Regions from separate parts of the Streptomyces sp. WG7 genome, predicted to be linked through region 2. Evidence: riboswitches for the same ligand, from Rfam matches in the RefSeq annotation. Region 2 holds a riboswitch; the other holds the start of a gene.
The links. A riboswitch is a leader RNA that binds a small molecule or an ion and turns the genes downstream of it on or off. The one in region 2 is predicted to bind S-adenosylmethionine.
Positions count from the first base shown of each region.

Region 1: linked by a shared signal. The riboswitch ahead of thrC (threonine synthase) and the one ahead of ACP4J0_RS10960 (aminotransferase class V-fold PLP-dependent enzyme) in region 2 are both predicted to bind S-adenosylmethionine.

Region 1 is NZ_JBNGGE010000001.1:419,895-433,923, reverse strand. Features, by position in the region: gene nagA (N-acetylglucosamine-6-phosphate deacetylase) at 1-1,099, opposite strand, end outside; gene ACP4J0_RS01965 (ROK family protein) at 1,099-2,151, opposite strand; gene ACP4J0_RS01960 (ABC transporter substrate-binding protein) at 2,385-3,602, shown strand; gene ACP4J0_RS01955 (DUF3263 domain-containing protein) at 3,693-3,917, shown strand; gene otsB (trehalose-phosphatase) at 4,174-5,040, shown strand; gene ACP4J0_RS01945 (alpha,alpha-trehalose-phosphate synthase (UDP-forming)) at 5,164-6,567, opposite strand; gene ACP4J0_RS01940 (hypothetical protein) at 6,712-7,404, shown strand; gene ACP4J0_RS01935 (glucosyl-3-phosphoglycerate synthase) at 7,482-8,426, opposite strand; SAM riboswitch class I at 8,598-8,745, shown strand; gene thrC (threonine synthase) at 8,763-10,067, shown strand; gene ACP4J0_RS01925 (MoaD/ThiS family protein) at 10,064-10,339, shown strand; gene ACP4J0_RS01920 (cold-shock protein) at 10,746-10,949, shown strand; gene groL (chaperonin GroEL) at 11,320-12,945, shown strand; gene ACP4J0_RS01910 (NADH:flavin oxidoreductase) at 13,292-14,029, shown strand, end outside.
Region 2 is NZ_JBNGGE010000007.1:238,571-252,599, reverse strand. Features, by position in the region: gene ctaD (cytochrome c oxidase subunit I) at 1-333, shown strand, start outside; gene ACP4J0_RS11000 (cytochrome c oxidase subunit 4) at 330-728, shown strand; gene ACP4J0_RS10995 (Ig-like domain-containing protein) at 858-2,135, shown strand; gene ACP4J0_RS10990 (hypothetical protein) at 2,163-2,564, opposite strand; gene ACP4J0_RS10985 (aa3-type cytochrome oxidase subunit III) at 2,753-3,373, shown strand; gene ACP4J0_RS10980 (c-type cytochrome) at 3,439-4,248, shown strand; gene ACP4J0_RS10975 (Rieske 2Fe-2S domain-containing protein) at 4,245-5,303, shown strand; gene ACP4J0_RS10970 (cytochrome b) at 5,300-6,961, shown strand; gene trpD (anthranilate phosphoribosyltransferase) at 7,092-8,156, shown strand; SAM riboswitch class IV at 8,237-8,353, shown strand; gene ACP4J0_RS10960 (aminotransferase class V-fold PLP-dependent enzyme) at 8,580-9,953, shown strand; gene ACP4J0_RS10955 (glycerate kinase) at 9,902-11,110, opposite strand; gene ACP4J0_RS10950 (SLC13 family permease) at 11,167-12,582, opposite strand; gene ACP4J0_RS10945 (response regulator transcription factor) at 12,670-13,332, opposite strand; gene ACP4J0_RS10940 (ATP-binding protein) at 13,352-14,029, opposite strand, start outside.

The DNA.
Region 1 (14,029 bases), on a different contig from region 2:
CCACCAGGTCGAACGCGGCGTCCAGGACCACCAGGTCGGCGTCCTTGCCGGGCTCCAGGGAGCCGATCCGGTCGTCCAGGCCCAGCAGCCGGGCCGGGTTGGCGGAGATCGCCGCGACGACGGCCTCCACGGCCAGCCCGTCCACCGTCACCGCCCGCTTGAAGGCGCGGTCCAGGGTGAGCGTCGAGCCCGCGATCGAGCCGCCCTCCACCAGCCGGGCCACGCCGTCCGCGACCTCGACCTCCATCGGACCGAGCAGGTAGCGGCCGTCGCCGAAGCCGGCCGCGTCCATCGCGTCGGTGATGAAGGCGACCCGGGCGGCGCCCGCGTGGTGGAACGCGAGCTGGAGCGCGGCCGGGTGCAGATGGGTGCCGTCGTTGATCAGCTCGACGGTGACCCGCTCGTCCTCCAGCAGTGCCGTGATCGGGCCGGGGGCGCGGTGGCCGAGCGGCGGCATCGCGTTGAAGAGATGCGTGGCGACCGTCGCGCCCGCGTCGATCGCCTGGAGCGTCTGCTCGTACGTCGCGTCCGTGTGCCCGATGGCAGCGATCACACCGTGCTCCGCGAGCAGCCGTACGGAGTCCAGACCGCCCGGCAGCTCGGTGGCGAGCGTCAGCATCTTCGCGTGGCCGTGCGCGGCGTCGACGAGCTTGCGGACCTCGGCCGGATCGGGGTCGCGCAGCAGCTGCTCGTCGTGCGCGCCCTTGCGGCACGGGGAGATGAACGGCCCCTCGAAGTGGATGCCGGCGACGTCGCCCTGCTGGGCCAGCTCGGCGAGCAGCCCGGCCTGCCGGGCCAGGAAGTCCAGGTCGCCGGTGACGGCGGAGGCGACCACCGTGGTGGTGCCGTGCAGGCGGTGGGTCTCGACGCCCTTGAGGACGTCCTCGGCGGTGCCGCCGGTGAAGGAGGCGCCGCCGCCCCCGTGGTTGTGGATGTCGACGAAGCCGGGGACCACCCAGTGGCCCGACAGGTCGAGGACCTCGGCCTGAGGGGGCGCCGTGTCCGCGATCCGCGTGCCGTCGACGATCACGCGGCCGTCGTCCACGGTCCCGGTGGGCAGTACCACCCGGGCACCGGCGAGAACCTTGCTTGGGGCCATCAGGTGGTTACCTCCGGGGGAGTCACGGTCGTGGAAGCGGAAGAAGTGGTGCTGAGCGGTTCCGTGCCGAGCGGTTCGGTGCCGGTCCCATCGGTGCTCCGATCGGTGCCGGTGCCGGTGCCGGTGCCGATCGGGCCGGTGCCGGTGCTGGTTGGGCCGGTGCCGGTGCGGCCGGCGTCGAGCAGGTCCCAGGCCATGAGCCCGGCACCCAGGCAGCCGGCGGTGTCCCCCAGCGCCGCGGGGACGATCTCCGGAAGCTTCTGGAAGGTGACCCGCCGCCGGACGGCGTCCCGCAGCGGTGTGAACAAGGTTTCCCCCGCCTCGGCGAGGCCGCCACCGATGATCAGGACGCGCGGGTCCAGCAGAGTGAGCGCGGTGACCAGTCCGTCGGCGAGCGTGTCCACCGCGTCCTGCCACACGGCGGCGGCCCGCGCGTCCCCCGACGCCACGGCCCGGGCGCAGCCGGCGGCGTCCGCGTCCGGGTCGCCGCAGGCCTCGGCCCACGCCTGGCCGACCGCCGACGCGGACGCGAACCGCTCCAGGCAGCCGCGCTGCCCGCACGGGCACGGCGTCCCGCCGGGACGTACGACGATGTGGCCGATCTCGCCCGCGAAGCCGTGGGCGCCCGACTCCACCCGGCCGTCGATGCCGATGGCGCCCGCGATGCCGGTGCCCAGCGGCACGAACAGGAACCGGTCGGCCCCCTGACCGGCCCCGACCCGCCCTTCGGCGAGCCCGCCGGTGCGCACGTCGTGGCCGAGGGCGACCGGGACGGAGCCGAGCCGGTCGCCGAGCAGCGCCCGCAGGGGGACGTCGCGCCAGCCGAGGTTGGCCGCGTACACGGCGGTGCCGTTGGCCTCGTCGATGATGCCGGGGACGGCCACGCCGGCGGCGCGGGCGGGCTCGCCGAACCGGTCGGCGCCGTAGGCGCGCAGTTCGGCGGCGAAGTCCAGGATGCCCGCGACGACCGCGTCGGGCCCGCGGTCGCGGCCGGTGGCCCGGCGTGCCTGATGCAGCAGCTCGCCCCCCGGCCCGGCCAGGGCGGCCTTCATCCCGGTGCCGCCCACGTCGAGGGCGATGACATGTCTCACGGGGGACAGTGTGGCCCGTTGACCCGGGAGAGGTCTAGTCCACTGCCGTGGTGTAGACCTTAATCCGTTAAACGAACAAGCGAACTAGCGAACGCGTAAGCAAAGCAGCGAACGACACAAGTCGTCGGCAGGGTTGGGGAATCAGGGTGCAGCGGCGTAGGACAGGAACGATCGCGGTGGTGTCCGCACTGGGCATGGCAGCGGTCCTCGGCGGCTGCGGGCTCACCGGAGACTCCGGCGAGGTGACGCTGAAGCTGGTGGCCGCCGACTACGGCGACAGCAAGGCCAACAGCTCGCAGAACTACTGGGACGAGCTGGCCAAGGCCTACGAGGCCAAGCACCCCGACGTGCACGTGGACGTCACCGTGTACTCCTGGAACGACGTGGACCGCGAGGTCCGCGAGATGGTCGAGGCCGGCAAGGCCCCCGACATGGCGCAGATCGGCGCCTACTCCGACTACGCGGACAAGGACCTGCTCTACCGGGCCGACGACCTGCTCTCCATCCCGGTCCAGGCCAACTACGTCTCGCAGCTCGCCGGCGCCGGCCAGGTCAACGGGGTGCAGTACGGCCTGCCCTTCGCGGCCTCCACCCGCGTGCTCTTCTACAACAAGACCCTCTTCGACAAGGCCGGCGTCACCCCGCCCAAGTCCTGGGACGACCTCGCGAAAGCGGCCGAGGAGCTCAAGAAGGAGGGCGTGAAGTTCCCGTACGCCCTGCCGCTGGGCCCCGAGGAGGCGCCGGCCGAGACGGTGCAGTGGCTGCTCAGCGGCGGGGGCGGCTACACCGACGACGTCGGCACCTACTCCATCGACTCGCCGCAGAACGTCACCACCTTCACCTGGCTCAAGGAAGAACTGGTCGGCAAGGGCCTCACCGGCCCGGTCGCCCCCGGCAAGCTCAACCGGGCCGACGCCTTCGCCGCCTTCGCGAACGGCGACGTCGGCATGCTCAACGGACACCCCACGCTGATGAAGACGGCGTCCGGCAAGGGCGTGAAGTACGGCATGGTGCCGACCCCCGGCATCGACGGCGCCAGCAGGAACACGCTCGGTGTCACCGACTGGATGACCGCCTTCAAGAAGAACGGCCACCAGGAGGAGATCGGCGACTTCCTCGACTTCGTCTACAGCGACGAGAACGTCCTCACCTTCTCCCGCCAGTACGACCTGCTGCCGGTGACCACCTCCGCGTCCCAGGTCATGAGCACCGCGGCGGAGGACAAGGACCTCCAGCCCTTCCTGAACGAGCTGCTGCTCTCCGAGCTCTACCCGGTCGGCAAGACCTCCTGGGCCTCGGTCAGCGCGGACATCAAGAAGCGCATCGGCCAGGCGGTCGCCCCCGGCGGCAGCACCGAGCAGGTGCTCGACCAGATCCAGGCGACGGCGATGCGGGCGGGCAGCGCGGAGTAGGGAGCGGCGGAGCAACGGAGCGGCTGAGCAACGGGCAGCGGGGCAGGAGCGCGGGGGCCGCTGTCGGTGGCGGACGTTACGGTGCCGTACATGGACCTGGGACAGAGGGAGCGGAACATCCTCGCGCTGGAACGCCGCGGTTTCCCCGGCCCCGGCGCGAAGGAGCGCGCCATCCGCGAGGAACTGGGCCTGGCCCCCGTCCGCTACTACCAGCTCCTCAACGCCCTCCTGGACGACCCCCGCGCCCTGGCGGCCGACCCGGTGACGGTCAACCGGCTGCGCCGGATACGGGAGGCACGGCGCTCGGAGCGGTGACGGCGACCGGACCGGACGGTACCGGACGGACCGGAGGGCAAGGCTCCGCCCGGTACGCCTGCCTCCGGCTCCTCCGGCTCCTCCGGCTCCTCCAGGCGTCGTCCCGGCACCGTGCCGCGATGGCGGGCCGGCCGCCGACCTTCGCCGGGCCGTCGACCTTCGCCGGGCCGTCGGCGTCCGCCGGGCCGTCGGCGTCCGCCGGACTGTCGCCGTACGAGCCATGCGTGCCCCCGCGCCGACGGGATAGGTTCGCGGTATGGGCAGCCACCAGGACTCCACCCGTGACGACTCCCCGGACCACCTGCCGACGCCCGCGACGGAGGCCGGACGCGAAGGGCTCGACGCCCTTCTCGCCCGTCCCGGCCGCGCGGTGGTCGCGTTCGACTTCGACGGCACGCTCGCCCCGATCGTCGCCGACCCCGACCGGGCCCGCGCCCACCCGGACGCCGTACCGGCGCTCGCGACCCTCGCCCCGAAGGTCGCCGCCGTCGCGGTGATCACCGGCCGCCCCGCCGAGGTCGCCGTCCACCACGGAGGCTTCGCGGGCGTCCCCGGCCTCGACCACCTCGTCGTCCTCGGCCACTACGGCGCCGAACGCTGGGACGCCGCCACCGGCACCCTCACCGCCCCCGACCCGCACCCCGGCGTCGCCGCCGTCCGCGCGGAACTGCCCGGCCTGCTGGAGCGGTCCGGCGCGGGGGAGGGCACCTGGGTCGAGGAGAAGGGCCACGCGGTCGCCGTCCACACCCGCCGCGCCCCCGACCCCCGGGCCGCCTTCGACGCCCTGCGCGCCCCCCTCACCGACCTGGCCGCCCGCCACGGCCTGATCGTCGAGCCGGGCCGCATGGTCCTGGAACTGCGCCCACCCGGCATGGACAAGGGCGCCGCCCTGCGGGCGTACGTCCGGGAGCTCGACACGGGCGCCGTCCTCTACGCCGGCGACGACCTGGGCGACCTCCCCGCCTTCGCGGCGGTCGACGCCCTCCGCGCGGAGGGCACCCCCGGCCTCCTGGTGTGCAGCGGCAGCGACGAGGTCCCGGACCTGCGCGCACGGGCGGACGTGGTGGTCGACGGCCCGACGGGAGTGGTGGCACTCGTCCGCGCCCTGGCGGACGCCACCTGACCGCGGGCGGTCGTGCCGCCCGGGGTGGGCGCGGCGGCACCCGGCAGGGTCCCGGCCTCGCGCCCCGCCCCACCCCCGGCGCCGGTCATCCGCCCCAGCCCGCCCGGCGCCGGTCTCCGGCCGTCAGGACCTCAGAGCCTCCAACTGCTCCAGGAACCACCGCGCCGGAGGCAGCGCCGTACCCGCCGCGGCCAGCCGCTTCGACCGCTCCGCCCGCTCCCCGGGCCCCACCGACAACGCCTCGTGCAGCGCCTGGGCCGTCCCCGACACGTCGTACGGATTCACCACCACCGCGTCCTCACCCAGCTCCTCGTACGCCCCCGCCTCCCGCGACAGCACCAGCACGCACCCCTCGTCGGAGACGACCGGCACCTCCTTCGCGACGAGGTTCATGCCGTCCCGGACGGGGTTGACCAGCGCCACGTCCGCCAGCCGGTACGCCGCCAGCGACCGCGCGAAGTCGTCCTCCACGTGCAGCACGACCGGCGTCCACCCCGCCGTCCCGAACTCCGCGTTGACCGAGTCCGCCACCCGCCGCACCTCGGCGGTGTAGTCCCGGTACACGGCGAGGTCCTGCCGCGACGGATACGCGAACGCGACGTGCACGACCCGCTCCCGCCACTGAGGCCGGCCCGCCAGCAGCTCCCGGTACGCCAGCAGCCCCCGCACGATGTTCTTCGACAGCTCGGTCCGGTCCACCCGCACGATCGTCTTCCGCGCGGTCCCGTCCGGGCCCTCCCCGATCTCCGCCCGCAGCGCCGCCATCCGCTCGTCCACGTCGGCCTCGTGCGAGCGCTGCCGCAGGAACTCCGCGTCCGCCCCGAGCCCGTGCACGCCGGTCTCCGTGCCGCCGGTCCCGCCCACCAGGGCGTCGCAGCACGCGGTGAACGCGTCGGCCCAGCGCCGGGTGAGGAACCCGAGCCGGTCGGCGCCGAGCATGCCGCGCAGCACCTGCTCGGCGATGTCGTCCGGCAGCAGCCGGAAGTAGTCGACCGGCGCCCACGGCGTGTGCGAGAAGTGGCCGATGCGCAGGTCCGGCCGGAGCTCGCGCAGCATCCCGGGCACCAGCGTCAGGTGGTAGTCCTGCACGATCGCGACCGCGCCCTCGGCGGCCTCCTCGGCCAGCGCCTCGGCGAAGGCCCGGTTGTACGCCTCGTAGGAGGCCCACTGCCGCCGGAACTCCGCGTCGAAGACCGGCTCCAGGGGCGTCTGGTAGAGCATGTGGTGCACGAACCACAGCACGCTGTTGGCGATCCCGTTGTACGCGTCCGCGTGCACGTCGGCCGGTACGTCCAGCATCCGTACGCCGTCCTCGCCGACCCCGCGCCGCACCGCCTCGCGGTCGCCGTCGCCGAGCGCGGAGCACACCCACAGCGCCCCCGCGTCCGGCCCGATGGCCGACAGCCCGGAGACCAGCCCGCCACCGCCGCGCTTGGCGTGCAGCGAACCGTCCTCCCCTACCTCGTACGAGACGGGCCCCCGGTTGGAGGCGACCAGCACCTGAGCAGCACCGAAGCTTGAAGCCATACGCCTCAACCTAGCCCGGCCCCGGGGGCCTCAAACGTGGCCGGATGCCCCCTCGGCATCGATCGCGTCACGCACCTTGTGAGGTTGGTGTGAAAAGAACAAGGATGTGCGGTGCACATTTCAACTTTCTGGGGGGTGGGCCGCATGCCCATACGCAAGCGCGGATTCGCGCGCGCCGCGGCGCTGGTCGGGGCCTGCGCACTGGCGCTGACCGGCTGCGGCGACGAGGGCGCCGGCGACGAGACGGACGCACGGCCCGCGACGGCCGCCGCGACCCCGGACAGCAGCCCCACACCCGAGGCGTCCCCCAGCACCGCCTCCCCGACCCCGGCACCCACCCCCGCCACGCTGCCGGACTTCACCGGCCGCAGCGTCGGGGCGGCCGTCATCTCCGCCAAGAAGGCGGACATCGCCTACACCGTCCGGCTCCAGGGCACCGGAGGGCAGGCCTCCTCCTGGGGCACCGGCGAGAAGGTCTGCGAGCAGACCAGCGGCCCCGACGGCGTGATCTTCACCGTCCCCCGCGACGGCCGGGACTGCGCCGGGCGTTCGCTGCGCCCGAAGCCGACTCCCGCCCCCGAATCGGCGAAGCCGAAGGACACCGGCACGGGCGGCACCGCCACCGGCGGCAGCACGGGCGGCGGCAGCGGCGGTGGTACCGGCGGTGGTACCGGCGCCTGCGAACTCACCAGCCCCGCGGGCAACTGCTATGCCGACGGCCAGTTCTGCGCCAAGAAGCACCGCGGCCTGAGCACCCACGGACGCGGCGGCGAGTACCTGACCTGCGCACGTGACTCCGGCGGCACCTGGCGCTGGTCGGACGGCGTTTCCGGCTGACGCGGCCCCGGGACCGGGACCGGGAGGCAGGCCACCCCGTACCGGGGGCCGAGGACCAAGGACCGCGGCCCGGCGAGTCAGGCCACCCGCCGGGCCGCGTACTCCGCGATCTCCGTCATCGGCGGCCGCTCCTCCGTGTCCACGGAGTACGTGCGCGGCTCGAAGCCGTCGGCGCCGCGTTCGAACTGGGTGAGGGACGGCCGGACCAGGTGGCCGCGGGCCAGCCGGAGCTGGGCGGTGCGGTAGATCGCGGCGGACATGCGGCCCAGCGCCTGGCCGTCCTGGTGCCGGTGCCTGCGCACGCCGACGTCGACCTGCGCGAGGGCGTCCAGGCCCACCAGGTGCAGGGCGTCGACCAGCATGCCCAGCTCGACCCCGTAGCCGACGGGGAAGGGAAGCTGTTCGAGGAGGGAGCGGCGGGCCGCGTACTCGCCGCCGAGCGGCTGCACGAAACCGGCCAGCCGCGGCCAGTGCATGTTGAGCAGCGGGCGGGCCATCAGTTCCGTGACCCGGCCGCCCTGACCGGCCGCGGTGCCCAGCGGGCGGTCGTACATGGCCTTGACGAGGTGCACGTCCGGGTCGGTGAGCAGCGGCCCCACGATCCCGGAGACGAAGTCGGCGGAGAACTCGCGCAGGTCGGCGTCGACGAAGCAGACGATGTCACCGCCGGTGACCAGCAGTGAGCGCCACAGGACCTCGCCCTTGCCGGGTACGGCCGGGAGACGGGGGAGTATCGCGTCGCGGTGCACGACGCGCGCGCCCGCCGCCGCGGCCACCTCCGACGTGCGGTCGCTCGACCCGGAGTCCACGACCACGATCTCGTCGACGAGCGGGACGCGCCCCATCAGGTCCCGGCGGATCACCGTGACGATGTCGCCGACCGTCGCCTCCTCGTCGAGGGCGGGGAGCACCACGCTGACCGACTGGCCCGTGGCGTGCTTGGCGGTCAGGAGCTGCTGGACCGGCCGGTCCGCCAGGGACCAGGAGCGTGTGCTCAGCCAGCGCTCGACTTCTTCCAGCACGTCCGGTGGCTCCTTCGTGATCCGTTGTGATCCATCTCGCGGTGCGGACGACTGTCTCAACCGCCCTGGCCTTCGGTTACAGTCTTGAACAACGCGAAGGCCCACCGCATGCCGGGGGGCCCGCGCGGCACCACCGCGCAACAACCGCACCACCGCACAACAACCGAATACCGCTCATCCAGAGGGGCAGAGGGATACGGCCCGTTGAAGCCCCGGCAACCCTCCAGTCGGTTCTTGTCACGCAGACGTGGCGAGGCTCCCGACTAGGGAAGGTGCCAAATCCGTCTCACGGCGAGATGCGTCGTGAGGAAGATGAGGAGAAAGGGCCTCGCCTCCATGGCTGTGCAGACCGCCGAAAGCACCACCACCCCCGCCGCTGCCGTTCCCGCCGGATCCGTCGATCTGGGCCCCGCCGACGCCCTCTCCTGCCGCGAGTGCGGCCACCGCGTGCCGCTCGGCCCGGTCTTCGCCTGCGAGGAGTGTTTCGGCCCGCTGGAGATCGCCTACGACTTCTCGGCCTACGACACCGAGGAACTGCGCAAGCGGATCGAGGCGGGCCCCGCCAACATCTGGCGCTACGCCCCGCTGCTGCCCGTCCCCGCCGATGTGGCGACCAAGCCGAACATCAACCCGGGCTGGACCAAGCTGGTCAAGGCCGACAACCTGGCCCGCGAGCTGGGCGTCACCGGCGGCCTGTACGTCAAGGACGACTCCGGCAACCCGACGCACTCCTTCAAGGACCGCGTCGTCGCCCAGGCCATCGAGGCCGCCCGCGCCTTCGGCTTCACCACGCTCTCCTGCTCCTCCACCGGCAACCTCGCGGGTGCCGTCGGCGCCGCCGCGGCCCGCGCCGGCTTCCGCTCCTGCGTGTTCATCCCGCACGACCTGGAGCAGGGCAAGGTCGTCATGGCCGCCGTCTACGGCGGTGAGCTCGTCGGCATCGAGGGCAACTACGACGACGTGAACCGCTTCTGCTCCGAGCTGATCGGCGACCCGGCCGGCGAGGGCTGGGGCTTCGTCAACGTCAACCTGCGCCCGTACTACGCGGAGGGCTCCAAGACGCTGGCGTACGAGATCTGCGAGCAGCTCGGCTGGCGGCTGCCCGACCAGATCGTCGTCCCCATCGCGTCCGGCTCCCAGCTCACGAAGATCGACAAGGGTCTCCAGGAGCTGATCAGGCTCGGGCTGGTCGAGGACAGGCCCTACAAGATCTTCGGCGCCCAGGCCGAGGGCTGCTCGCCGGTGTCCACCGCGTACAAGGCCGGCCACGACGTCGTACGCCCGCAGAAGCCGGACACCATCGCCAAGTCGCTGGCCATCGGCAACCCGGCCGACGGGCCCTACGTCCTCGACATCGCCCGCCGCACCGGCGGCGCCGTGGAGGACGTGACCGACGAGCAGGTCGTCGACGCCATCAAGCTGCTCGCGCGCACCGAGGGGATCTTCGCGGAGACGGCGGGCGGGGTGACGGTCGGCGTCACCAGGAAGCTGATCGAGAACGGCGTCCTGGACCCGTCGCTCACCACCGTCGTCCTCAACACCGGCGACGGCCTGAAGACCCTCGACGCGGTGGCCGGCACCGGCCTCACCGCCACCATCCGCCCGAACCTGGACTCCTTCCGAGAGGCTGGCCTCGCATGAGCGTGACCGTTCGCATCCCGACCATCCTGCGCACCTACACCGGCGGCAAGGCGGAGGTCAGCGCCGAGGGCGCGAACCTCGGTGAGGTCATCGCCGACCTGGAGAAGAACCACACCGGCATCGCCGCCCGCGTCCTGGACGACCAGGGCAAGCTGCGCCGGTTCGTCAACGTCTACGTCAACGACGACGACGTCCGTTTCGAGCAGGGTCTGGAGACCGCCACCCCCGACGGCGCGGGCGTCTCCATCATTCCCGCGGTCGCCGGCGGCTGATACGCGTCGTAGTGCGAACTGCCCTCTCCGTAAGAGAAGCGGAGGGGGCAATTCCATGTGATTGAGCGCGGTAGAGTTGGGGAACGCGCTCCCGATCACAAGATCGGGAACTCTTCATTTCTGCCGCACGCCCGACAAGATGTAGCCAAAGTGTGGGCGTCTTTCGCGGCTTTTGTTCCCTTTGCCTGCCCCGACTTGCCCCGTAATCAGGCGAATTCTCGCCACATTCCGGACCGGGTGCGTCCAGATTTCTCGTCCAATTGACCTGTTGCAGAGGGCAGTTGGACAGATACATTCAGCCGCGGTCGACGCGTTCCGGCGCACGCCCCCAGTCGTGGGGGGTGAGGTCTGACCCGGGTCCGCGAAGTGCGGATCTGTGCAAGGGCCAGTAATAGGGGAGTTAGGCATGGCTCAGGGCACCGTCAAGTGGTTCAACGCGGAGAAGGGGTACGGCTTCATCGCGGTCGACGGTGGTGCGGATGTTTTCGTCCACTACAGCGCGATTCAGATGGACGGCTACCGCACCCTCGAAGAAGGCCAGCGGGTCGAGTTCGAGATCTCGCAGGGTCAGAAGGGCCCGCAGGCCGACATGGTTCGCCTCAGCGCCTGAGACGCGCGGCCACCGCAGCATTTGGCCTTCATCCGAAGGGCCCGTACCCCCCGGGGTACGGGCCCTTCGGCCTGCCCCGGATCCGCTCAGGACCTGGCCCGGACCTGGCCCGGCGTCTCCCCGGACCCGCCCGGATCCTTGTTCGCGGTCGGCCGAGACCGGGTGTCGATCCCCGAGAGGCGCTTGCACTCGACAGGGGCGAGTGCTAATCATTGCGTTAGCACTCTGAAGGTGAGAGTGACAACGAAGGACCGGGTCGGTGAGGCCCGCAGGCCGGGTGGGGAAGGAACCACACGGCACGCGAGCCGTCCGTCGCGGGCGCGGGCGCGGTCCGAAGGAATCACCCCCAGTCCTGGAGGGACCACTTCACATGGCCAAGATCATCGCGTTCGACGAGGAGGCGCGGCGCGGCCTCGAGCGCGGCATGAACCAGCTCGCGGACGCCGTCAAGGTGACGCTCGGCCCCAAGGGCCGCAACGTCGTCCTCGAGAAGAAGTGGGGCGCCCCCACGATCACCAACGATGGTGTGTCCATCGCCAAGGAGATCGAGCTCGAGGACCCGTACGAGAAGATCGGCGCCGAGCTGGTCAAGGAAGTCGCCAAGAAGACGGACGACGTCGCCGGTGACGGTACGACCACCGCGACCGTTCTCGCCCAGGCCCTGGTCAAGGAAGGCCTGCGCAACGTCGCGGCCGGCGCCAACCCGATGGCCCTGAAGCGCGGCATCGAGAAGGCCGTCGAGGCCGTCTCCGCCGCCCTGCTGGAGCAGGCGAAGGACGTCGAGACCAAGGAGCAGATCGCCTCCACGGCCTCCATCTCCGCCGCCGACACCCAGATCGGCGAGCTCATCGCCGAGGCCATGGACAAGGTCGGCAAGGAAGGCGTCATCACCGTCGAGGAGTCCCAGACCTTCGGTCTGGAGCTCGAGCTCACCGAGGGTATGCGCTTCGACAAGGGCTACATCTCGGCGTACTTCGCCACCGACATGGAGCGTATGGAGGCGTCGCTCGACGACCCGTACATCCTGATCGCCAACTCCAAGATCGGCAACGTCAAGGACCTGCTGCCGCTCCTGGAGAAGGTCATGCAGTCGGGCAAGCCGCTGCTGATCATCGCCGAGGACGTCGAGGGCGAGGCCCTGTCGACCCTGGTCGTCAACAAGATCCGCGGCACCTTCAAGTCCGTCGCCGTCAAGGCCCCGGGCTTCGGCGACCGCCGCAAGGCCATGCTCGGCGACATCGCCATCCTCACGGGCGGCGAGGTCATCTCCGAGGAGGTCGGCCTCAAGCTCGAGAACGCCACGCTCGACCTGCTGGGCAGCGCGCGCAAGGTCGTCATCACCAAGGACGAGACCACGATCGTGGACGGCGCCGGCTCCGCCGACCAGGTCCAGGGCCGGGTCAACCAGATCCGCGCCGAGATCGAGAACAGCGACTCGGACTACGACCGCGAGAAGCTCCAGGAGCGCCTGGCGAAGCTGGCCGGCGGCGTGGCCGTCATCAAGGCCGGTGCCGCCACCGAGGTCGAGCTCAAGGAGCGCAAGCACCGCATCGAGGACGCCGTTCGCAACGCGAAGGCGGCCGTCGAGGAGGGCATCGTCGCCGGTGGTGGCGTGGCCCTGCTCCAGGCCTCCCAGGTCTTCGAGAAGCTGGAGCTCTCGGGTGACGAGGCGACCGGCGCCAACGCCGTGAAGCTCGCCCTGGAGGCCCCGCTGAAGCAGATCGCCGTCAACGGTGGTCTCGAGGGCGGCGTCGTCGTGGAGAAGGTCCGCAACCTGACCGTCGGCCACGGCCTGAACGCCGCGACCGGCGAGTACGTCGACATGATCGCCGAGGGCATCATCGACCCGGCGAAGGTGACCCGCTCTGCCCTGCAGAACGCCGCCTCCATCGCCGCGCTGTTCCTCACCACCGAGGCCGTCATCGCCGACAAGCCGGAGAAGGCCGCCGCGGCCGGTGCTCCGGGCGGCATGCCGGGCGGTGACATGGACTTCTGATCGGCCTCTGGTCGATCGACCGTCCTACGGTTCCGAGGGCGGCACTCCCCGACAGGGGGTGCCGCCCTCGGGCGTGTCACCGGCCTTTCCCGCAGGTCCTGGTCATCGGCGCGCAGGGGATCGTCATGGCGCCGCTCCCGGTCGCCGGGCGCCGGCCCGCAGCCTCGCCGGACCGCGACCGCGACTGCGACCGCGAATGCGACCGCGACTGCGGTTGGGAGTGCGGCTGTGACCTGCGCCACTGATGGCGGGGGGTCGGAATGAGCGGGACGGGCGGGCCCGTTGTTGTCACCGGCAGGTGCATGCGCATGCACATACCGACCGGTACCTCCAGAGGAGCCCCCACGTGACCGTCACCGCCTCCGACGCCGCCTCGCGCGCCGCTCAGATCCTCGCCCGTCCGACGGCCATCAACGGCCTGACCGTGCCCAACCGCATCGCGATGGCCCCGATGACCCGGATGTTCTCGCCGGGCGGCGTCCCCGGCGAGGACGTGCTCTCGTACTACTCCCGCCGCGCCGCCGCCGGTGTCGGTCTGATCGTCACCGAGGGTACCTACGTCGGCCACGAGTCGGCCGGGCTGAGCGACCGCGTGCCGCGTTTCCACGGCGAGGAGCAGCTGGCCGGCTGGGCGAAGGTCGCCGACGCGGTGCACGCGGCAGGCGGCACGATCGTGCCGCAGCTGTGGCACATCGGCATGGTCCGCAAGCAGGGCGAGCAGCCCTTCCCCGACGCCCCCGCCGTCGGCCCCTCCGGCCTGCGGATCGGCGAGGACGAGGTCACCGGCAAGGCAATGACCCAGCGCGACGTGGACGACGTCATCGGCGCCTTCGCCGAGGCCGCGGCCGACGCCGAGCGCATCGGCTTCGACGGCGTGGAGATCCACGGCGCGCACGGCTACCTCGTCGACCAGTTCCTGTGGGCGGGCACCAACCGCCGCACCGACGCCTACGGCGGCGACCCGGTCTCCCGCACCCGTTTCGCCACCGAGATCGTGGCCGCCGTACGCGAGAAGGTCTCGCCCGACTTCCCGGTGATCTTCCGCTACTCGCAGTGGAAGCAGGACGCCTACGACGCCCGCCTC
Region 2 (14,029 bases):
CTGGCGGCCGACGGCTTCACCGCCCTGAACACGATCTCGACGATCAGCTCGTTCCTGCTCGGCATGTCGCTGCTGCCCTTCTTCTACAACATCTGGAAGACGGCCAAGTACGGCAAGCCGGTCAACGTGGACGACCCGTGGGGCTACGGCCGTTCGCTGGAGTGGGCGACCTCCTGCCCGCCGCCGCGGCACAACTTCCTCACGCTGCCGCGCATCCGCAGTGAATCCCCCGCCTTCGACCTGCACCACCCCGAGGTCGCCGCGCTCGACCAGCTCGAGAACGTCGGTCACGGGGAGAAGGCCCTCGCCGGCGGCAAGGAGGCCGGGAAGTGAAGATCCAGGGCAAGCTCTTCATCTGGCTGAGCGTCTTCATCCTGGCCGTCGCGATCGTCTACGGCTACTGGTCGAAGGAGCCGGCCGGCACCACGGCCCTCTTCCTGGCCTTCGGCCTGGCCATCATGATCGGCTTCTACCTGGCCTTCACGGCCAGGCGGGTCGACGCGGGTGCCCAGGACAACAAGGAAGCGGACGTCGCGGACGACGCCGGCGAGGTCGGGTTCTTCAGCCCGCACAGCTGGCAGCCGCTGGCACTCGGGATCGGCGGAGCGTTCGCCTTCCTGGGCATCGCGGTCGGCTGGTGGCTCGTGTACTTCTCGGCACCGATCCTGCTGATCGGCCTGTTCGGCTGGGTCTTCGAGTACTACCGCGGTGAGAACCGCACCCAGTAGCACGCGCCGAGCGCCGAGGGGCCCGGACACTCCGCAAGGAGCGTCCGGGCCCCTTCGTCTGCCGTACCGTCCTCACTCGTCCGGCTTACCCGCCGTGCCGCCGTTGACGTCGCTCCCTAGCGTGAGGACATGAGCAACACGGTTCACTTCCAGGCGCGGGGGCGTACGGTCGTCGGCTGCACCCTGCTGGTGATCGCCCTCGGCGCGGGCGTCACCGCCTGCACCGGCGGCGACGACAACCCGCTGTCCGCCGCGCCGTACGACGCGGCCGGCCAGATCTCCTTCAACGGCCCCACGGAGGCCGGGAAGAAGGCCGACCCGGACGAACCCCTGGAGGTCGTCGCCGAGGGCGCCGACGGGCGCATCACGGACGTCACCGCCATGGACGCGGCGGGCCGCCACGTCGCGGGCGAACTCTCCGCCGACGGAGCCCGCTGGCACAGCACCTCCCCGCTGGCCGCGGGCGCCCGCTACACGGTGCGGGTCAGCACCGAGGACGGCGACGGCGCGCCCGGCCGCAAGGTCCTCACCTTCGAGACCGGCCGGCCCACCACCAAGAAGACCCTGGACATCTCCTTCGGACCCGAGGCGGGCTCGTACGGCGTCGGCCAGCCCGTCACCGCGGAACTGAGCCAACCGGTCGCGGACCCGGCCCAGCGGGCCATAGTGGAACGCGCCCTGAAGGTGCGGTCCACGCCCGCCGTGGAGGGCGCCTGGCACTGGGTGGACGACAAGAAGCTCCACTACCGGCCCGAGGAGTACTGGCCCGCCCACGCCACCGTCCAGGTCAGCAGCACCCTCGACGGCATCAAGGTCGGCGACCGGATGTGGGGCGGCACCGCGAAGCCCCTCACCATCACCACGGACGACCACGTCGTGGCCGTCACCGACGCCGCCGCGCACACGCTGACGGTCTACCGGGACGGCGAGGAGATCAGGCAGATCCCCGTCACCGCCGGCAAGCCCGGCTTCGAGACCCGCAACGGCGTCAAGGTGGTCCTGGGCAAGGAACCCTTCGTACGCATGCGCAGCAGCACCGTCGGCATCGCCGAGGGCTCCTCGGAGTCGTACGACCTGCCCGTGTACTTCGCCACCCGGGTCACCTGGAGCGGCGAGTACGTGCACGCCGCCCCCTGGTCCGTCGGCTCCCAGGGCTCCGCCAACGTCAGCCACGGCTGCGTGGGCATGAGCACCGCCAGCGCGGAGTGGTTCTTCGACACCGTCCAGAAGGGCGACCTCGTCGAGGTCGTCAACTCCGCCGGCGAGACGATGGAACCCTTCGGCAACGGCTTCGGCGACTGGAACCTGGACTGGACCGAATGGCGTACGGGCAGCGCCCTTACGGGTGGCAACCCGAACGCCACGGACGCCCAGGAGGCGGCGAAGCTGCGACCGACGGCGGTGTAGGCGCCCCGAGGGGCGCCCCAGGCGCCCTCAGACGCCCTGCAGCCTCTTCTGCCGCAGCAGCGAGGCCAGCGCGCCCGCGAACTCCACCGGCTCCACCGGCAGCGTCACAGCCGCCTCCGCGCGGCTCCACGTCGCCAGCCACGCGTCCTGCGGGCGCGCGATGAGCAGCAGCACCGGCGGACACCGGAAGATCTCGTCCTTGATCTGACGGCACAGGCCCATGCCCCCCATGGGCACCGCCTCGCCGTCCAGGACGCAGACGTCGATCCCGCCCTTGTCCAGCTCCCTGATCGCGGCGGCCGGGGTGGCGCACTCCACGAACTCGACGACGGGCACGTCCGGAGCGGGCCGGCGGCCGGTCGCCAGCCGCACCTGTTCGCGGGTGTTGGAGTCGTCGCTGTAGACCAGCACCGTGGCGGTCGGCTGCATGCTTCCTCCGATACGCAGTGAAACAGTCGTAGCCCGTCGCGCCGGATGCTACTCCCTCGGACACCTCGTCAACACTGGTTCGGACACGGCTTCGAGGGGCCCTTCGATGGGCCATACGGGCAGTACAGACGGTGCGGACACTCCGAACGGCACCCCCCGGGGTGAGGGCGGGATAAGCGACCGACATAATGTCGGTCGTGGCGACAGCAACGACAGTAGAAACCGGGCACGCGCACCCGTCGGTCAACCGGCCGAACCTCACCAGCGTCGGAACCATCATCTGGTTGAGTTCCGAGCTGATGTTCTTCGCGGCCCTCTTCGCGATGTACTTCACCCTGCGATCGGTGACCGGCCCGGACTTCTGGTCCGAGAAGGCCGACGCGTTGAACTTCCCGTTCTCCGCGACGAACACCACGATCCTGGTGCTCTCCTCCCTCACCTGCCAGCTCGGCGTGTTCGCGGCCGAGCGCGGTGACGTGAAGAAGCTCCGGATGTGGTTCATCGTCACCTTCGTGATGGGTGCGATCTTCATCGGCGGTCAGGTGTTCGAGTACACCGAACTGGTCAAGCACGAGGGCCTCTCGCTCTCGTCGGACCCGTACGGCTCGGTGTTCTACCTGACCACCGGCTTCCACGGACTGCACGTGACGGGCGGACTCATCGCCTTCCTGCTGGTCCTCGGCCGCACCTACGCGGCCCGGAGGTTCACCCACGAGCAGGCGACCGCCGCCATCGTCGTGTCCTACTACTGGCACTTCGTCGATGTCGTCTGGATCGGCCTCTTCGCCACGATCTACATGATCAAGTAGTCGCGGCACGCACCCGCGCAATACCCGAAGCATCGACGCAGAAAATCCTGACACCGGGGTAATCCGTGAAAAAGCTCTCCGCACGACGACGCCATCCGCTGGCGGCGCTCGTCGTCCTACTCCTCGCGCTGGCATGCACAGGGGGGCTGTACGCCGCGTTCGCACCCGCGAGCAAGGCGCAGGCCGATGAAACCGCCCAGTCCCTCGCCATCGACGAGGGCAAGAAGCTCTACGCCGTCGGCTGTGCCAGTTGCCACGGCACCGGAGGTCAGGGCACCACCGACGGTCCGAGCCTGGTCGGAGTCGGCGCCGCCGCCGTCGACTTCCAGGTGGGCACCGGCCGTATGCCGGCCCAGCAGCCCGGCGCCCAGGTTCCGCGCAAGAAGGTGATCTACTCCCAGGCGGAGATCGACCAGCTGGCGGCCTACGTCGCCTCGCTGGGTGCCGGTCCGGCGGTCCCGTCGCAGGAGAAGTACGGCCCGGAGGGCGCGGACAGCGCCAAGGGCGGTGAGCTGTTCCGCAACAACTGCGCGCAGTGCCACAACTTCACCGGCAAGGGCGGCGCGCTGACGCACGGCAAGTACGCGCCGACCCTCGAGGACGTCGACCCGAAGCACATCTACGAGGCCATGCAGACCGGCCCGCAGAACATGCCTTCCTTCCCGGACAGCACGCTGACCGAGCAGAACAAGAAGGACATCATCGCCTACCTGCACGCGGTCAACTCGGACGAGACCGTGGACCCCGGCGGCCTCTCGCTGGGCGGCCTCGGGCCCGTCAGTGAGGGCCTCTTCGGCTGGATCTTCGGCCTCGGCGGCTGCATCGCCGTCGCCGTGTGGGTCGCCGCCCGGACCGCAAAGGCCAAGAAGTCATGAGTAGCCAAGACATCCCAGAAGAGAACCTGCCGGCCGAGCAGGGCGGCGCGCACGGCGCGCCGAAGCCCGCGGACGAGAAGCACCCGTTCGCGGACCCGGGGCTGCCGCCCCACGAGCACCGGATCCAGGACATCGACGAGCGGGCCGCCAAGCGGTCCGAGCGCACGGTCGCCCTGCTGTTCACGCTGTCGATGCTGGCCACCATCGGCTTCATCGCCTCGTTCGTGGCGATCCCGCACGACAAGTCGATCTACGTCTGGCCGCTCGGGCACATCAACGCGATGAACCTCGCGCTGGGCCTGACCCTGGGCGTGGCGCTGTTCGCCATCGGCGCGGGCGCCGTCCACTGGGCGCGCACCCTGATGTCCGACGAGGAGGTCGCCGACGAGCGGCACCCGATCGAGGCCTCGCCCGAGGTCCGCGCGAAGGTCCACGCGGACTTCAAGCAGGGTGCCAAGGAGTCGGTGATCGGCCGGCGCAAGCTGATCCGCAACACGATGTTCGGGGCGCTGACGCTGGTGCCGCTCTCCGGCGTCGTCCTGCTGCGCGACCTCGGCCCGCTGCCCGGGACGAAGCTCCGCCACACGCTGTGGTCCAAGGGCAAGCTGCTCGTCAACATGAACACCAACGAGCCGATGCGCCCGTCGGACATCGCGGTCGGTTCCCTCACCTTCGCCAAGCCCGAGGGCCTGGAGGAGCACGACCACGGTTTCCAGAACGAGATCGCCAAGGCCGCCCTGATGATCATCCGGCTGGAGCCGGAGGCCATCAAGGACAAGCGCGAGCTCGAGTGGTCGCACGAGGGCGTCGTGGCGTACTCGAAGATCTGCACCCACGTCGGGTGCCCGATCTCCCTGTACGAGCAGCAGACGCACCACGCGCTGTGCCCGTGCCACCAGTCCACCTTCGACCTTGCCGACGGTGCCCGGGTGATCTTCGGTCCCGCCGGCCACCCCCTGCCGCAGCTGCGGATCGGCGTGAACGACGAGGGCTATCTCGAAGCGCTCAGCGACTTCGAGGAGCCCGTCGGTCCTGCATTCTGGGAGCGCGGATGAGTACTGCAGCGAGCAACCCGAACCCGTCCGCCGGTGCCACGGCGGGCCGATCGCGCGGAAAGGCCCCGGCCGGCGAACGCGTCGCCGACTGGGCCGACGGCCGGCTCGGGATCTACTCCCTGGCCAAGGCCAACATGCGCAAGATCTTCCCGGACCACTGGTCCTTCATGCTGGGTGAGATCTGCCTCTACAGCTTCATCATCATCATCCTCACGGGTGTGTACCTGACGCTGTTCTTCCACCCGTCGATGAACGAGGTGGAGTACCACGGCTCGTACGTCCCGATGCAGGGACAGCTGATGAGCGAGGCGTACAAGTCGACGCTCGACATCAGCTTCGACGTCCGCGGCGGTCTGCTGATCCGGCAGATCCACCACTGGGCGGCGATCATCTTCCTCGCCGGCATGTTCGTGCACATGATGCGCGTCTTCTTCACCGGCGCGTTCCGCAAGCCGCGCGAGATCAACTGGCTGTTCGGCTTCCTGCTGTTCGTCCTGGGCATGTTCACCGGTTTCACCGGCTACTCGCTCCCGGACGACCTGCTCTCCGGCACCGGTGTCCGCTTCACGCAGGGCGCGATCCTGTCCGTGCCGATCGTCGGTACGTACATCTCGATGTTCCTGTTCGGCGGGGAGTTCCCCGGGACCGACTTCGTCGCCCGGTTCTACTCGATCCACATCCTGCTGCTGCCGGGCATCATGCTCGGGCTCGTGGTCGGCCACCTGATCCTGGTCTTCTACCACAAGCACACGCAGTTCGCGGGTCCCGGCAAGACCAACAAGAACGTCGTCGGCATGCCGCTGCTGCCGGTGTACATGGCCAAGGCCGGAGGCTTCTTCTTCCTGGTCTTCGGTGTCATCGCGGCCATCGCCGGCATCGCGTCGGTCAACCCGATCTGGTCCATCGGCCCCTACCGGCCGGACATGGTCTCCACCGGCGCCCAGCCCGACTGGTACATGGGCTTCGCCGAGGGCCTGGTCCGCGCCATGCCGGGCTGGGAGATCAACTTCTGGGGTCACACGCTGGTCCTGGGCGTCTTCATCCCGCTCGTGATCTTCGGGATCTTCCTCGCGTTGATCGCGGTGTACCCGTTCATCGAGTCCTGGGTGACCGGGGACAAGCGCGAGCACCACATCCTGGACCGGCCGCGCAACGCCCCGACCCGGACGGCGTTCGGTGTGGCCTGGGTCACCGCCTACATGATCATGCTGATCGGCGGCGGCAACGACATCGTCGCCACGCACTTCCACCTGTCGATCAACGCGGTCACGTGGTTCGTGCGGATCGGGTTCTTCGTCGGACCGGTCATCGCGTTCGTCGTCACCAAGCGGATCTGCCTCGGCCTCCAGCGCCGGGACAAGGAGAAGGTGCTGCACGGCCGCGAGTCCGGCATCATCAAGCGCCTGCCGCACGGTGAGTTCATCGAGGTGCACGAGCCGCTCAGCCAGGAGCAGCTGCACACGCTCACGGCGCACGAGCAGTACAAGCCGGCGGAGATCGGCCCGACGGTCGACGAGAACGGCGTCGAGCGCAAGGTGAAGACCACCGAGAAGCTCCGCGCCAAGCTCAGCGAGGCCTACTACGGCGAGGAGTCGCAGATTCCGAAGCCGACCGTCGAGGAGTACAAGGAGATCACGAGCGGCCACGGCCACCACTGACCCTCCAGCGTCGCCACACCACGGCGAAGGGCCCCGTCCGTTCCTCGGACGGGGCCCTTCGCCGTGCCCGGGGCTGGATAGGGTGGGACCACACTCCCTTTCCACGACACACACGATTCAGGAGCGGCTCATGAGCGCTGTGACTCCCGCTGGAGGCGACACCGCGGCGGGCCGCTCCTGGCCCGCCCTGCTGAACGGACTGCTGGACGGCCGCGACCTGTCCGCGGACGACACGGCCTGGGCGCTGGACGTGATCATGCGCGGCGAGGCGACCGACGCCCAGATCGCCGGCTTCGCGGTGGGCCTGAGGTTCAAGGGCGAGACCGTCGAGGAGATCTCCGGTCTGGTCCGCACCATGTACGCCCACGCCAACGTGATCGAGGTGCCGGGGGAGACCGTCGACATCGTCGGCACCGGCGGCGACGGCGCCAAGACGGTCAACATCTCCACCATGTCGGCGATCGTCGTGGCCGGCACGGGCGCCAAGGTCGTCAAGCACGGCAACCGGGCCGCCTCCTCGGCGTCCGGGGCCTCCGACGTCCTGGAGAAGCTCGGGGTCAACCTGGAGCTCACGCCGAAACGGGTCGCGGAGGTCGCCGAGGAGGCCGGCATCACCTTCTGCTTCGCCGTGAAGTTCCACCCGTCGCTGCGCCACGTGGCGTCGGCGCGCGGCCAGCTGGGCATCCGCACGGTGTTCAACTTCCTGGGCCCGCTGACCAACCCGGCCAGGGTGAAGTCCCAGGCGGTCGGGGTCGCCCACGCCCGGATGGCACCGATCATCGCCGGTGTCTTCGCCGAGCGCGGCCACTCGTCCCTGGTGTTCCGCGGCGACGACGGCCTCGACGAGCTGACCACGACCGCCACCTCCCGGGTCTGGATCGTGCGGGACGGCCGGGTCACCGAGGAGACCTTCGACCCGCGGGACGTCGGCCTCGAACTGGTGCCGGTCGAGGCGCTGCGCGGCGCCGACGCCTCCTACAACGCCGACGTCGCCCGCCGCCTGCTGGCCGGCGAGACGGGCCCGGTACGGGACGCGGTGCTGCTGAACTCGGCGGCGGCCCTGGTCGCCCTGGAGCCCGGCGAGGCGCCGCTCGCCGAGCAGCTCCGGGCCGGCATGGACCGGGCCGCCGAGGCGATCGACTCGGGCGCCGCCAAGCGCGCCCTCGACCGCTGGGTGGCCGCGAGCAACGCGTAACGGCCTTCCCGTGTGACGAGCGTCCCGCGATCCGGACCCGGGTTGCGGGACGCCGATCTTTTCCCGTACGTTCCTTGGCAGGTCATGAGTGACAGTCATCAGGCCCCGGCCGACTGTCCGGCAACCCTCCGTCCGTGGCGGGGTGCCCCGGGTGAAGACCAGGCCGTGGACAGCAGGGTTCACGGCAAGCGCGGACCCCTCGCACGCTCTCGGAAGTGTGGGGCCAGGGGTCCTGGGCCACTCGAGGGAGTCTCCCGTGAACCAGCGAATGCGATAGGGCCTGTCCTTCGGACCGGCCCGACACCCTGAAGCGGTGCCTCGCCTCCGCACCCTCCTTTCCCCGCTTTCTCGGCTGCACCCACGCCCGGCCCCGCGCGGTCCGCGTGGTGACGCCGCCTGCCTTCACGCCACGGGAGTGCGCCCATGTCCGTCCCCACCCTTGCCGCCGACCAGTCCGTTTGTCCTCCACTGCCCGTCCTGGGCGGAGATGTCACCGTCCCGCTCGTCACCGGCGGCGAGGTCACCTACGCCGCGCTCGACTACGCCGCCAGCGCGCCCGCGCTCCAGCGGGTCTGGGACGACGTGGCGGCCTACGCCCCCTACTACGGCAGCGTGCACCGGGGCGCCGGATACCTGTCGCAGCTGTCGACCGACCTGTTCGAGAACGCCCGGAAGGCCGTCGCGGAGTTCCTCGGCTGCCGGGAAGGGGACCAGGTCGTGTTCACCAGGTCCACCACCGACTCGCTCAACCTGCTCGCCGCGGCGCTGCCCGCCGACTGCCGGGTCTTCGTCTTCGAGACCGAGCACCACGCCTCGCTGCTGCCCTGGAGGGACGCCGACGTCACCTTCCTCGACGCCCCGCGCACCCCTGCCCAGGCCGTCGAGACCCTGGAGCGCGCCCTCGTCGCCCGCGAGCCCTACGGGCCGGCCCTGGTCTGCGTCACCGGCGCCTCCAACGTCACCGGCGAGCTGTGGCCGGTGCGTGAACTGGCCGCCGCCGCGCACGCGCACGGTGCGCGGATCGTGCTCGACGCCGCCCAGCTCGCCCCGCACCATCCCGTGTCCGTGACCGACCTGGACGTGGACTGGGTCGCCTTCTCCGGGCACAAGCTGTACGCCCCGTTCGGTGCCGGCGTGCTGGCCGGCCGGGCCGACTGGCTGCGCGAGGCGGAGCCGTACCTCGCCGGTGGCGGCGCGAGCCGCAGGGTCACCCGGCGGGCCGACGGCGGCGTGGACGTGGAGTGGCACGACAGCGCCGCGCGGCACGAGGCCGGGTCGCCCAACGTCATCGGCGCCTACGCGATCGCCTCCGCCTGCAAGGCGCTCACCGAGGCCGGGTTCGACACGCTCGTCGCCCGCGAGGAGTACCTCATCGGGAAGGTGCGCGAGGGGTTCGCCCGGGTGCCGCAGGTGCGCGTCCTCTCCCTCTTCGGCGACGACGCCCCCCGCGTCGGCGTGCTCTCCTTCGTCGTCGAAGGCTGGAACAGCTCCCACTTCGCCGCCGCGCTCTCCGCCGAGTACGGCATCGGCGTGCGCGACGGCCTGTTCTGCGCCCACCCGCTGGTGCGCACCCTGCTCGGCAGTGACCCGCAGGCGCAGGGCGAGTGCGGCGCCCCCGAGGCGGCGCCGGGCGAGAAGTCCCTCAACGCCATCCGCGTCAGCTTCGGCGCGGGCACCCCGGACGAGCACGTCGAGCGGTTCGTGAACGCGGTCAGGGAGCTGGTGAACGACGGAGCCCGGTGGAACTACCGTACCGAGGAAGGGCGTTGCGTGCCCGACACGGCCTCCGCCGGCTGAGCCGTCCGGCCCGGCAGCCGTGACCCGAGCAGGATCATCCGCAACGCCCGCTCCGTGGCGTCCGTGAGGAGTTCGGCGGCCCGCAGCAGCGCGTCCGCCAGGGCCATCGGCGCCGGCATGATGCCGTGGCAGGCGTCCACCCCCGGCACCTCGTGCGCGCCCTCGCCGAGGGTGCCGGCCAGGGCGAGGACGGGACGGCCGTAGAGCTTGGCGCGGCGGGCCACCTCGGCCGGGATCTTGCCGCGCGGCGTCTGGTGGTCCAGGGCGCCCTCGGCGGTCAGCACCAGGTCGGCGCGGGCGAGGCGGGCGTCCAGGTCGAGGTGGTCGAGGAGCACGTCGAAGCGGGGCAGCAGCCGGGCCCCGACGGCGGCCAGGCCCGCGCCCAGCCCGCCGGAGGCGCCGGTGCCCGGGCCGTGGCGCAGGTCGGTGCCGATGACACCGAGGTCGCGGGTGAGGACGCGCGCCCAGTTCTCCAGACCGGCCGACAACTCCTCGACCTGCGCGGGCGTCGCCCCCTTCTGCGGGCCGAACACCCGGGCCACGCCCCGCTCTCCGCACAGCACGTTGAACGGGTTGCAGGCGACGAGCAGTTCGGTGTCCTTCAGCCGGGTGTCGAGACCGGACGGGTCGATGCGGGCGAGGCGGATCAGCTCGCGTCCGCCGTGCGGGAGTTCGAAGCCGTCCGCGTCCAGCAGCCGGGCCCCGAGCGCCTGGAGCGCGCCCGCGCCCCCGTCGGACGTGCCCGAGTCGCCGCAGCCGACCAGGACGCGCCGCACCCCGGTGTCGAGCGCGGCGCGGATCAGCTCGCCGACGCCGTACGTCGTCGTGGCGCCCGGGTCGCGCAGGGCGCGGGGGACCAGGGAGAGTCCCGCGACGGCGGCCATCTCCACCACCGCCGTGTCCTGCGCGCCGAGCAGCGCGAAGTGGGTGCCGACGGGTTCGCCGACCGGGCCGGTGGCGGCCAGCGCGACCAGCCGCCCGCCGGTCGCGGACGCCAGCGCGGTGGCCGTGCCCTCGCCGCCGTCGACGAGCGGGACGCGGTCGATCTCGGCGTCCGGCAGGACCCGGCGGACGCCCGCCGCGATGGCGTCGGCGGCGGCCTGGGCGGACAGGGACTCCTTGAAGCCGCTGGGGGCCACGACGACACGGTTCAGCACGGAGGGAACCGGGGAGACGGGCGACGGGGAGGAGAGGACGGACATGGTGGGCTCCTTCATCGGGTCACGGGTACGCCGAGCAGCGGCCAGACGGCGGCGGCGAAGAACAGCACGAGCGCGGCGGTCAGCGGTGCCAGGACGGCCGACAGCCGCAGCAGGTCGCGCGGGGTGTAGGTGGGGGTGCCGGGGATGTCGGAGAAGAGCGTGACCGGCTTGGCGGAGGCGGGGAGCGTGTGGCAGAAGCCCGCCGCGGCGGTGGAGGCGAGCGCGGCGGCGACCGGGTTGACCCCGGCGCCCAGGGCCGCGGCGATGACCAGCGGGACCAGGACGGAGGAGCGGGCCGAGCGGGACTGGAGGACCAGGTGGGCCGCGGTGCTCACCGCGACCACGATCCCGAGGAAGACGGCCGGCGCGACGTCGGCGGGCAGCCCCGACACCAGCCACTTCGCCGCACCGGAGTCGGCGAGCGCGACGCCCATCGCCATGGTGGCCGCCATGAACAGCAGCAGCGACCAGGGCACGGTCTTCAGGGCGTCCTTGAGCCGTACGGTGCCGAGGGCGGGGGAGGAGGCGACGACCGCGCCGATCAGCGCCACCACCGCGGGGGAGACGTGGTGCAGCGGCTCGCTGCACCACAGGGTCACCACCGTGGCCAGCAGCAGGGCGCAGCGCTTCTCCGCCTGCGTCCAGGGACCGGTGACCGGGCTCTCGCTGTGCCGCTGGATCTCCTCGGCGGTGATGTGGACCGGGCCCCCGCGGTCCGCCCGCCGAGTGGTCGTCAACAGGACCACCTCGGCGGCCAGGTGGGAGGAGGCGACCGCCAGCGGCAGGCCGAGCAGCAGCCACTGGGTGAAGCCGATCCGGTCCCCGGTCGCCTCCCACAGCACCGACACCGTGATCAGATGCGCTCCCGCACCGATCAGGGTCGCCACCGCCGACAGAAGGATCACGGTCGGGAACAGCAGCGCGAGCATCACGACCAGTCGCTTCCGGTCGGCGAGGGCCTTGGCGAGGGCCAGGAACACCGGCAGCGCGAGCGCCGCCCGGCCCGACGTGGCCGGCACCGCGAACGCCGTCACCACCAGCGCGGCCGTCGTCAGGTGCACCAACTGCCGTACGCTGCGCGCCCCGCCGACCAGGAACGCCGCCGCCCGCCCGGCGAGCCCGGTCCGGGCCACCGCCGCCGCCAGCACGAACGCGCAGATCAGCAGCCACACCGTGTCGTCGCCGAGGGTGCCGAAGAGGGTGTCGCTGCTGATCACGCCGGTCGCGGTCAGCGCGAGGCCGGCGCCCAGCGCGATGTACGTGTCGTCGATCGACGTGCCGATCCAGGCGCAGGTGGCCAGCGCGAACACGGCGAGGGTGAGGCGCGCGTCCCCGCCGAGGGCCGGGAAGGTGCCGGGCACCGCCAGCACTGCGCACAGGGACAGGGCCACGCAGAGGGCCGCCGCGAGGCGGAGGTTCAACGTCACGTCATCGAGGGTTCTCCCGGGCGGTGAGCCCTCAATGAGTCCGACATGAAGGAAACTTCACCCAATGCCGGTCGGTGGGCCGATACGTCAGCCTGGCAGCCGGTACCCCATGCCCCGTACCGTCTGGACCCGGTGGGCGCCCAGCTTCTTGCGCAGCGCCCGCACGTACACGTCCACGATGTTGGAGCCGGGGTCGAAGTCGTAGCCCCACACGTGCGACAGGATCTGCTCCCGTGACAGGACCTGCCCCGGATGCCGCAGGAACAGTTCCAGGAGCACGAACTCACGGGCCGTCAGGTCCACCGTCCGCTCCGCGGCACGGGCCCGGCGGGTACGCAGGTCCAGGGAGAGGTCGCCGGACCTCAGCACCGTCACCTCCGGCGCCCTGGCCGCCGTACGCAGCCGCAGCCGCACCCGCGCGAGCAGTTCCTCGAAGCGGAACGGCTTGGTCATCCAGTCGTCGGCGCCGCCCTCCAGGCCGGCCACCGTGTCCCTTACGGAGTCCCGGGCGGTCAGCACGATCACCGGGGTCGTCACCCGGGACTCGCGCAGCTCGCGCAGGACCGTGAAGCCGTCCCGGCCGGGCAGGCCGATGTCCAGGACGACCAGGTCGAAGCCGCCGGTGAGGGCGTACTCGTAGGCGGCGTCGCCGTCGGCGACGGCGGTGGTGGTGAAGCCGTTGGCGCGCAGGCCCTTCTCGACGAAGGAGGCGATGCGCTCCTCGTCCTCGACGATGAGGATGCGGTTCATGGGCGAGCCTCTTCCGGAATCAGTGCAGTGTCAGTACGAAGGTGGCGCCGCCGCCCTCGGTGGTGTGCAGGCCGACCCGCCCGCCGTGGCCCTCCGCGATCGCCTTGACGATCGACAGCCCGAGCCCGGCACCGCTCCCGCGCGCCCCGCGCCGGGCCGTGCCGCGCCGGAACCGCTCGAAGACGACCTCGGCGTCCTGCGGCTGGACCCCGGGCCCGGAGTCGGCGACGTACAGCTCGATCCGGGTGCCGTCGGCGCGGGAGCCGATGCGGATGGTCTGGCCGGCGGTGGTGTGCTGCACGGCGTTCTGCGCGAGCTGCACCATGGCCTGGGTGATCCGCTGGGGGTCCAGCTGGGCCTCGCGGTCGGCGACTTCGGCCAGGACCCACTCGCGGTCGCCGAGGGTGCGGGCCTTGACGTAGACGTCGGCGGTGAGCTCGGCGAGCTGGACCGGCTCGGGGGTGACGAAGTCGGGGCGTTCGGCCTTGGCGAGCAGGAGGAGGTCCTCGACGATGCGGCTCATCCGGTCCAGTTCGTCGGTGACGAGGCGGACCGTCTCCTCGCGTTCCGCCGGGTCGTCGCCCATCAGTTCCAGGTGGCCGCGGACGATGGTGATCGGGGTGCGCAGTTCGTGGCTCGCGTCGTCGACGAACCGGCGCTGGGTGGCGAAGGCGCGTTCCAGCCGGTCGAGCATGGC